DNA from 3 places in the Streptomyces sp. NPDC003635 genome. Region 1 is predicted to be linked to each of the others. Evidence: riboswitches for the same ligand, from Rfam matches in the RefSeq annotation. Region 1 holds a riboswitch; each other region holds the start of a gene.

The links. A riboswitch is a leader RNA that binds a small molecule or an ion and turns the genes downstream of it on or off. The one in region 1 is predicted to bind cyclic di-AMP.
Region 2: another riboswitch for cyclic di-AMP. It lies ahead of ACWDRW_RS05345 (NlpC/P60 family protein); the one in region 1 lies ahead of ACWDRW_RS00060 (M23 family metallopeptidase).
Region 3: another riboswitch for cyclic di-AMP. It lies ahead of ACWDRW_RS39505 (peptidoglycan DD-metalloendopeptidase family protein); the one in region 1 lies ahead of ACWDRW_RS00060 (M23 family metallopeptidase).

What each region holds. Positions count from the first base shown of each region.
Region 1 covers NZ_JBSFOK010000001.1:16,736-19,955, reverse strand. The annotation lists gene ACWDRW_RS00075 (alginate lyase family protein) at 1-29, shown strand, start outside; tRNA gene ACWDRW_RS00070 (tRNA-Met) at 81-154, shown strand; gene ACWDRW_RS00065 (PP2C family protein-serine/threonine phosphatase) at 355-1,437, shown strand; cyclic di-AMP (ydaO/yuaA leader) riboswitch at 1,668-1,826, shown strand; gene ACWDRW_RS00060 (M23 family metallopeptidase) at 1,838-2,857, shown strand; gene ACWDRW_RS00055 (PrsW family intramembrane metalloprotease) at 2,932-3,220, opposite strand, start outside.
Region 2 covers NZ_JBSFOK010000004.1:9,799-13,018, reverse strand. The annotation lists gene pcrA (DNA helicase PcrA) at 1-72, opposite strand, end outside; gene ACWDRW_RS05350 (ScyD/ScyE family protein) at 136-1,212, opposite strand; cyclic di-AMP (ydaO/yuaA leader) riboswitch at 1,480-1,650, shown strand; gene ACWDRW_RS05345 (NlpC/P60 family protein) at 1,659-2,861, shown strand; gene ACWDRW_RS05340 (tellurite resistance/C4-dicarboxylate transporter family protein) at 3,092-3,220, shown strand, end outside.
Region 3 covers NZ_JBSFOK010000090.1:6,790-10,009, reverse strand. The annotation lists gene ACWDRW_RS39520 (helix-turn-helix domain-containing protein) at 1-468, shown strand, start outside; gene ACWDRW_RS39515 (DUF6126 family protein) at 465-587, shown strand; gene ACWDRW_RS39510 (tyrosine-protein phosphatase) at 597-1,382, opposite strand; cyclic di-AMP (ydaO/yuaA leader) riboswitch at 1,872-2,031, shown strand; gene ACWDRW_RS39505 (peptidoglycan DD-metalloendopeptidase family protein) at 2,036-3,004, shown strand.

The DNA of each region.
Region 1 (3,220 bases):
TGACCCACGCCGGGAACCCCGCCGCGTGAACAAACGTGTGTGCTTCGTGTCCCGCGGATGACGTACACTGGTTTCACCGACGCGGGGTGGAGCAGCTCGGTAGCTCGCTGGGCTCATAACCCAGAGGTCGCAGGTTCAAATCCTGTCCCCGCTACTGAAGGCCGAGGGCCGGAACTCGTTCAACGAGTTCCGGCCCTCAGTCGTTTCCGCGTGGGTGTCATGGCCGTTCGCGGTCCGTTCCGTGTGTGTTCCCGGTCTCATCCACTCGGCCCACCCCGATCGCCCCCCGCCCCCGCTCCGGGAAACCTGGAGGGACGGCGGACGTGGTGGGAGGCGGCGGTGCGGATCTCAGGGGTGGCGAACGCACGGCGCGTCCCGCCCGCACGCACTTTCGTCCGGCTGCTCCCGGCGCTGCTCATCGCGGGCGGAGTCCTGTACGACTTCGTCACTCCCCGCGGCTACACCCCGGTCCCCTTCTTCACCGCCGCGCCGCTGGTCGCCGCGCCGTTCTTCAGTCTCCTCGGCACCGTCGTCACCGGGATCGGGGCCCTGATAGCCACCTACGGCGTCCATGTCCGCTTCGGCTTCGGCCTCGACGCGGACACGGTCACCGAGGTGCTCACCGTCGTCACGGTCGCCGTCCTGGCCACCGGGCTCAATCTCGTCGTGCGCCAGGGCCATCTGCGGCTCGCCTCGCAGCGCGAGATCGCCGAGGCCACCCAGCGCGCCGTCCTGCCCCTGCCCATGGAGCGGCTCGGCGGGTACGAGATCGCCGCCCGCTACGAGGCGGCGCAGGCCGACGCGTTCATCGGCGGCGATCTGTACGCGGTGCAGGACAGCACCTATGGCGTCCGGCTCGTCGTCGGTGACGTGCGCGGCAAGGGGATGGGGGCGGTCGCGGCCGTCGCCGTCGTCATCGGGGCGTTCCGCGAGGCCGCCGAGCAGGAGCCGACCCTGGAGGCGGTCGCGCAGCGGCTGGAGCGGGCGCTGAACCGGGAGGGCTCCCGGCGCGACGGGATCGACGCCGTCGAGGGGTTCACCACCGCCGTACTCGCCGAACTCCCGCACGGCGACGGGGGCGTACGGGTCGTCAACCGCGGTCATCCGCCACCGCTGCTGCTGTACCCCGACGGCACCGTGCGCCCGCTGCCCGCCCGGGAGCCCGCGCTGCCCCTGGGCATGAGCGAGCTGGGCAACTGGCCGGCCACAGCCGACGAGGTCCCCTTCCCGCCCGGCACCACCCTGCTGCTGCACACCGACGGACTGTCCGAGGCCCGGGACGCGCACGGCGCCTTCTACGACCCCGAGCTGCGGCTGGCCGGCCGCACCTTCGCCGATCCCGGCACGCTGATCCGGACCCTCGCCGAGGAGGTGCGCCGGCACAGCGGGGGAGGGATGGCGGACGACATGGCGCTGCTCGCCGTGCGACGGCCCTGACCGTCACCGGGGGTGACCGGACAGACGCCCTCCGCATAACAACTGACACACCGTCAGCACTACTGTGACACCTGAAGCGTGGCCAACTCGCCCGATTTGGCCCCCTGGTGACCCGAAAGTCCAGGCCGGAATCGTTAATGATCAAGAGGAACAGCTTGGAATCAGCGCCCCGGGTCTATTAACGTTCGATAACGCAGCGCGGTCGTCCCAGCCGTCACAAGAGTCGGCTCCGTGCGCACGCGCCGAATCCCGTAAGGGAACCGGGGAACCACCAACTTGGGGTGAATCGCTCGTATTTCGCCGGACATGAAACGGCGGATATACGCGCGTAGGAGACCTTCCTGCTCCGAACCCGTCAGCTAACCCGGTAGGCGAGAAGGAAGGAAAGGAGCACGCCCACGTGGCGTCAAACCGGCCTGGCCCTGAGGCCCCGTTCGTGCCGAGCCAGCGTGACACCGAGGCTTTCGGCTACGGCAGCCACCGCACCGACGAGGGCCCTTGGGAGGAGTGGAACCCCACCGCGGAGTCCATTCGCCCGGTACGCGGCCGGCACCGCGTCGCCAAGCAGCGCGGCGGACTCGCCCGCAGCTCCACGGTTCTCGGCGTCGGCGTCATAGCCGCCGTCGGCGCGGGCGGCATGGCCAGCGCGCAGTCCGGCAAGCCGCCGGTCGCGATCACCATGCCCGACCTGCCGCTGATCAACGACTCCGCGGACGAGGCTCCCGAGGCCGACACCACCCCGCTCAGCAACATCGGGGTCACCACCACCGGGACCGAGCAGGCCGCCGACGCCGGCGAGGCGCTGCGCGCCCGCATCATGGCCCAGGCCGAGCAGCAGCAGGACCAGGTCGACACCAAGGCCGCCGAGGCCGCCGCCGCTGCCGCCGAGAAGGCCGCCGCGGAAGCCGCCGCGAAGGCGGAGAAGGAGGCCGAGGCCAAGGCCCAGGCCGCCAAGGAGAAGGCGGAGGAGGAGGCCCGCGAGAAGGCCGAGGCCGAGCGGCTGGCCCAGCTCGCCAAGCAGTTCGCGCTGCCCACGTCCTCGTACACCCTCACCTCGACCTTCGGTCAGGCCGGGTCGCTGTGGTCCTCCGGCTACCACACCGGCCTCGACTTCGCCGCTCCCACAGGTACCCTCCTCAAGGCGGTCCACACCGGCACGATCACGGCGGCGGGCTGGGACGGCTCCTACGGCTACAAGACCGTGCTCACCCTGGAGGACGGCACCGAGATCTGGTACGCGCACCAGTCCTCGATCAGCGTCAGCGTCGGCCAGAAGGTCAACACCGGTGACGTCATCGGGCGCGTGGGCGCGACCGGCAACGTGACCGGCGCCCACCTGCACATGGAGGTCCACCCCGAGGGGTCCACCTCCGGCATCGACCCGCTGGCCTGGCTGCGCAGCAAGGGCCTCAACCCCTGATTCAGCCCCCCGTGTGATCCCCGGCGGTCCTGACGGCACATCCCCCCGACGTCAGGGCTGCCGGTTACGCATGTCTACGTGCGGTACGGGTTGTACCCCGGGTACGCGGGATAGGCCTGGTAGGTCGGCTGCGCCGGGTTTCCGTACACCCCGTGGACCGGCCACGGAGGCGGCAGCACCGGCACCGGCGGGGCGGTGACCCGGGCCGCGTGGTCCAGGGCGGGCCGCGCGATCTCCCGGCGCCGCCACAGTTCCCCCAGCAACTCCGCTTCCCGTACGACGAAGTCGGCGCCCGCGCGGCCCCGGCGGCCCCGGTGCCGCAGGAACGCCAGGGAGGTCGCGTACGCCTCGTAGTGCGCCACC
Region 2 (3,220 bases), on a different contig from region 1:
CGGCGGTTCTTCCTCGTGGGCCCGAGGACCCTGGAGATCGGCCAGGAAGCTGTCATCAAAGAGGCTGCTCATCGCTCTCCGAGTCTAGGGCGCCCCACTGACAGCCCGCCGCCACCCTGAGGAGATCGGCTGGTTTCAGAAGCCGAGGATCTTCCAGACCTGGCCGCCCGGGGTCTTCTCGCCCTCCAGAACAGTGCCGTCACGGTCCGCGACCGACCAGGCCGAGACGTAGACCTTTCCGTCGTGGGGGTCGACGGCGACGCCCGCGGGGAACGGCACCTTCACGTGCGTACGCCTGCCGTTCGAGACCTTCGTCACTACGCCGCCGAAGAGCTGGCTGACGTAGAGGTCGCCGCCGCCGTTGACCGCGAGGCCGCTGATCGGGCCGAAGCCGGACTTCCAGCCGAGGATCTTGCCGCTCCAGGGGTCGACGCGCCACACGCGCGCTGTGGGCTTCTCGGTGAGGCCGTTCAGCTCGCCGACGTAGAGCTTGCCGTCGGGGCCGAGCGCCAGGGACGTGGGGACGGACTCACGGCCGTTGTGGTCCGGGAAGACCGTGAGGGGACGGGCCTTGCCGGACTTGGAGATCTCGACGAGGTCGTTGCCGGCCGCGTCCGCGACGATCTTCCGGCCGTCCGGGAGGGCCAGGACGGCGTACGGGTTGGACTCCAGGCTCGCCTTGTGCGGGTTGTACTTCAGCTCCACGGCCGACACGTCGGCGGCGATCTTCGCCTTCCCGTGGCCGATGCGCAGCAGCTTGCCGAGGGTGTTCCAGGGCGGGCTCGTGGGCACCCCGGCCTCCGGCGGCACGAAGGTCTCCACGCCCCACACCTCGCCGTACCGGGCGGAGACACCGTCGACGCCGGTGGCGAAGCCGCCGTCGGGGGCGGCGCCCGAGGGCAGCCCCTTCACCACCCTGTGGTGCTTCCACGCGCCCCCGTCCCAGTAGATCTTGGTGACGGCCGAGGTGAGCCCGACGCAGGTCTCCCCCTCCGGCCCCTCACCGATGCATTTCCCGCCGCCCCGGCCGGCCTCGGCGACGTACAGCCGCCCCTGGTCGTACGAGAGCTGGCGCGGGTTGTCGAGCCCGCTCGCGATCACCCGGACGACCGGCCGGCCGTCCCCTCCCCCGCTCGCGCCGGCGGGCGCGACGCCCGCCGTGGCGGCGAGCGCGACGCCCGTGGCGACGACGAGTGACGTGCGCTTCCTCATGCCCGTACCCCCTACTCACCCACCGCGGCTCACACGACCGCGGCTGGCTGGAAGCTAGCGTCCGGAAGCGGGCGGAAGACGTCACTCCGAAGAAAATACGTACATGTCGCTGCAGATCCGTCCGTATTGACCACGCCGCGCAAAGCCCTGACCCAAGGTCACGAAAATGTATCGGGCATATCACCCATCAACCTTCACAGGGGCCACACGAGTTGGCTACCGTGCCGGGCAGGCCGTACGACCCCCACCGGCGAACCCCGCCGGGCCGCGCGGCCTCCGCCGAGTCCGTTGCCCGCCCACGGCAACCGGAGCCGGGGACCCACCGACATTGGGGTGAATCGACCCAACTCCCTCACCGGGACGTGGTCGTAGGGCAACCCTTCCTAACCACCCGCCCGAACCCGACAGCTAACTCGGTAGGCGGAGTACGGAAGGAGTCGCCTCCCTTGGCGTCGCACCGCAAGTCGCGTCCCGCCGGTACGCGCGTAGCAGGCATACGCACCCCTGCTCTGGCCACCGCCGCTCTCACCTCCGTGGCCCTGCTGTCCCAGACGGCCAACGCCAGCCCGGCCACGGACGACAAGCCGAGTCTCGAAGAGGTCGAGAAGAAGGTCGATGACCTCTACCGCCAGGCGGAGACGGCGACCGAGAAGTACAACGCGGCCAAGGAGAAGACGACCAAGCAGCGCAAGCAGGTCGACACGCTCCTCGACGACGTCGCCAAGCGCACCCAGAAGCTCAACGACGCGCGGGAGGAACTCGGTTCCTTCGCCGCCGCGCAGTACCGGACCGGTGCCTCCGCCCCCGACACCGCGACTTTCCTGCTGGCCGACACCCCGCAGGACTACTTCGACCAGACCCAGCTGATGAACCGGATGACCGGCCGTCAGAAGGAAGCGGTCGACGACTACATCACGCAGCAGTCCGAGACGATGAAGAAGCGCCAGGAGGCCACCGAGAGCCTCCAGACGCTGAACGAGTCGCAGAGCGATCTGAAGACCGCCAAGTCCACGGTCCAGAAGAAGCTCTCCGACGCGCGGGAGCTGCTCTCCGAGCTCACGGCCGAGGAGAAGGCGCGGCTCGCGGAGATCGAGCGCAAGAAGCAGGAGGAGGCCGCGCGCAAGGCGGCCGAGCTGGCTGAGCAGCAGGCGGCGGAGGAGCAGCGCCGCGAGGAGGCCGCGGAGGCGGCCCAGCAGCAGGAGAGCGGCTCCACCGGCTCCGGCTCCGCCTCGACCGGCTCCACCTCGACCGGCACCAGCGAGACCGACGCCACGGCGGACTCCTCCTACGCCACGAAGGCCGAGAAGGCGCTCGCCTTCGCCCGCGCGCAGATCGGCAAGCCGTACGTCTGGGGCGCCACGGGCCCGGACTCCTACGACTGCTCGGGCCTCACCCAGGCCGCCTGGAAGGCCGCGGGCGTGGACATCCCGCGCGTCACCTACGACCAGGTCAACGCCGGCACCACGGTCTCCCTCGCCAACGCCCGGCCCGGCGACCTCGTCTTCTTCTACGACGACATCACCCACGTCGGCATCTACATCGGCAACGGCATGATGATCCACGCCCCGAAGCCCGGCACGTACGTGCGCGAGGAGTCGATCTACTACGACGGCGAGGGCTCGATCCACAGCGTGGTCCGCCCCGCCTGAGCCTGGGCGGCACGCGCGCGGGGGCGTCCCTTCCGATGCCCCCGCCCGGATCCCCGCTCCCGGGCGGCCTGCCCGGAGCCGATAGGCACGGCGCGGGGGCTTGCTTCTCGGTGCCTCCCGCTTGCGCGCGTCCGGCCCCGGAGGCCACGCCTCACGCGCGTGGGTGCTTTCGTCCCCCACGCGCGCGTGGCCCGCGGGGAACGCGCCCGGGGATCTTTAGCATCGGCCGCATGCCCGGCACCTCTGCCCTTCGCTCACTCCGCGCCTGGTGGGCGCTGCGTCCTCCGGCGGCCGGTGCCGCGGTGATGGCGACCGGCATCGTCTCGGTCGGACTGCATCTCACCGGGTACGAGGTCCTG
Region 3 (3,220 bases), on a different contig from region 1:
CGACAGCCCTCACTGCCGATGCTGCTCTCGCTCGCCCGTATCTACGGTACGACCGTCTCGGAGCTGCTCGGCGAGACGGTCGCCGACCGGGACGCCGTGGTGCGCGCCGCCGACATGGAACCGACCGAGGCCGGCGGCTGGACGTACCGGCAGGCCGGGGCGCCCGGTCGCGGAATGCAGGCGCTGCGGCTGCACGTCCCCTTCGGCTCCCAGGGCGACATCGTGCGGGTGCACCCGGGCGAGGAGTGGCTCTACGTCCTCAGCGGGCGGCTGCGGCTGCGCCTCGGGGACACCACGCACCGGCTCGCACCGGGCGACAGTGCCCACTTCGACTCGCTGACCCCGCACCGGATCGCCGCCCTGGACGAAGGCGGGGTCGAGCTCCTGTTCGTCCACACCCTGCTGCAGAGCCCCACGGCCACGTTGTGCCTGGGGCCCACCCCCTCACCGACCGGAGAGACGCCATGACCGACATGGAGGAGAAGTTCCCGCGCGCCCTGTGGGTCCGCCTGATCATCTACATCGCGGTGGGGCACGTCTTCGCCGCGTTCATCTACCTGCTCTTCGAGCTGGGGGCGAAGCAGTAGTCGTACGGCTCAGTCGAGCAGGCGCTCCCGGAGGCGCTCCCGGACCTCGGGGGTGATCCGCAGCGCCTGCTCCAGGTAGCTGTCGACGTCGCCCCAGGTCTCCTTGATGGTCTCGAAGGCCGCCGTCAGGTACTCGGCGCGCGCGTCGAAGAGCGGGCTGAGCAGCTCCATGACCTCGGGGGTGTGGCTGTTGTTGCGCTGCACCCGGTAGCGGCGGTGCTTGGCGTTCGACTCCAGGTAGTCGGCGATGATCGCCTCGCGCTCGACGCCCAGTGCCAGCAGGGTCACCGCGATCGACAGACCGGCCCGGTCCTTGCCCGCCGCGCAGTGCATCAGGGCCGGGACGCTGTCCTCGGCGAGGGAGTGCAGCACCTGGGAGTGCTCGGCCGTGCGCTCCTTGATGATCATGCGGTACGACTCGATCATCCGGTTCGCGGCCTTGCCGTCGTCCAGGATCTCCCGCAGCTGCTCGATCTCGCCGTCGCGGACCATCTTCCAGAACTCGGCGCCGTCCGCCGGGTCGGACAGCGGCAGGTTCACATTGCGCACCCCCGCCAGCTCGACGTCGGGGCCCTCCAGCTTCTGGTCCGCGGTGTTGCGGAAGTCGAAGATCGTGTGCAGGCCGAGGGAGCCGAGGAACGCCGCGTCCTCGTCGGTCGCGTGCGCGAGATGACCGCTGCGGAACAGCACGCCGTGGCGCACCCGGCGGCCGTCCACCGTCGGCAGTCCGCCGACATCGCGGAAGTTGCGCACTCCGGCCAGCTCGGGCTCGGTCGACGGGACCTGCTGCGTCACTTGGGCTCCTCCCACCGGATGCCGCCGACTCTGCTCGTCCGCGGGCACGGTCCGACGATACGACATGGACCATGGCCGACCATTGAATACGGCAAAACGGGCGAACAGCGCTGAAACCCTGCCCATTCATCGCCGATTTGTCTAACAGTCGTGATGCGTCACTTCTCCGGCTGCGCCGCTTCTGGTCCTTCTGTCCGAATTGCAGCCTTCATTCCAACTCGCTCTGGAGTAAAGGACTCTGGAGCAACGTCACGTGAGCAGGGTCATATCCGTGACGGTGCGTCGCCCGTCATGTCCACGTAATTCAAGCGTTTTTCAAGGGCATTTGCGGGAAACGGGCACCTCCTAATGAACGGAAAGTGACGGCGAATTCCCACAAGGGATCAAGAGGGATGGGTTCGGGTGGAACCTTCTGCTTGTCCCTTTGCGTCTTGGTCGCTTACGTTCCCACCCATCCGAGCGGACGCCGAATCCTGCCGCCGCTCGGAATCCGCACACTCACCCGTGCACGGCAGGAGCGGGGGACCCACAGGCACCACCGCCTGGTCCGGTCTCCGGAACAGGCTCGGGGTCAAGTCGTGCCCAGCGCGCGGCCGGACATCTCCAGTCCGCACCCGACAGCTCACCTCGCAGGCGCCGGAGAGGAATTCGCCATGCCCGCGAAGGGTAAGCACCGCCGTCCCAAGACCCTGCGCTTCACCCGCACGATCGCCGTCGCCGGAACCGGTGGCGCCGCGCTCGCCCTCCCGCTTCTGGGAGCCACCGGCGCCCACGCGGCCCCGTCGCAGTCCGTTTCGGAAAAGGCCGTTCAGTCGGTTCAGGCGGCAGACAAGAAGGCTGCGGACAAGAAGGCGGCCGAGAAGAAGGCCGCCGCGAAGAAGACGACCGGTGCGAAGACGTACACGGTGCGGTCCGGGGACTATCTCTCGAAGATCGCCGACGAGCAGGATGTCAGCGGTGGCTGGGAGAAGCTCTACCAGGACAACCGTGCCGCCGTCGGTGCCGACCCGTCGCTGATCCACCCGGGTCTGAAGCTGTCGATCGGCAAGAAGGCCGCCTCGACGGCCACCGCCGAGAAGCCGGCCGCGAAGTCCTCCACCCCGTCCTCGGCCACGTCCTCCTCGGACTCCGCCAAGTCGTCGCAGTCCGCGGAGGCCTCGCAGTCCTCCGAGGCCCAGGCGACCACGACCACGCAGGCCGCCCAGTCCTCGGCCAGCGGCTTCACCGCTCCGGTCTCCGGCGCCGGTGTCGGCACCGCCTACAAGGTCGCGGGCAGCATGTGGTCCAGCGGTTACCACACCGGTGTCGACTTCGTCGTCCCGACCGGCACCTCGCTGAAGGCCGTGGGCGCGGGCACCGTCGTCTCGGCCGGCTGGGCCGGCGCGTACGGCAACCAGGTCGTCATCCAGCTCGCCGATGGCCACTACGCCCAGTACGCCCACCTGTCCTCGCTGTCCGTCTCCAGCGGTCAGTCGGTGACGGCGGGCCAGCAGGTCGGCCTCTCCGGCTCGACCGGCAACTCGACCGGACCGCACCTGCACTTCGAGATCCGCACCACGCCGGACTACGGCTCGGACGTCGACCCGGTCGCCTACCTCCGCGCCCAGGGCGTCTCCCTCTGACGGACGCTCCACTCGGAACCACCTGCCTGACACGCCGCCGAAGGCCGGACCCCCGATCCCCGGGTCCGGCCTTCGGTGTGGTGTGCCGGGCAGGGTGGTCGAGGCCCCAACAGCCGTGATCCGGTGTCTATTCCGGAGTTGGCGAAGGCTTGAAGAGTGGCTTATCTCACCGTCCGTCAACCCCTGCCTACGGTCGCGTAGGTCACATTCGAAGGT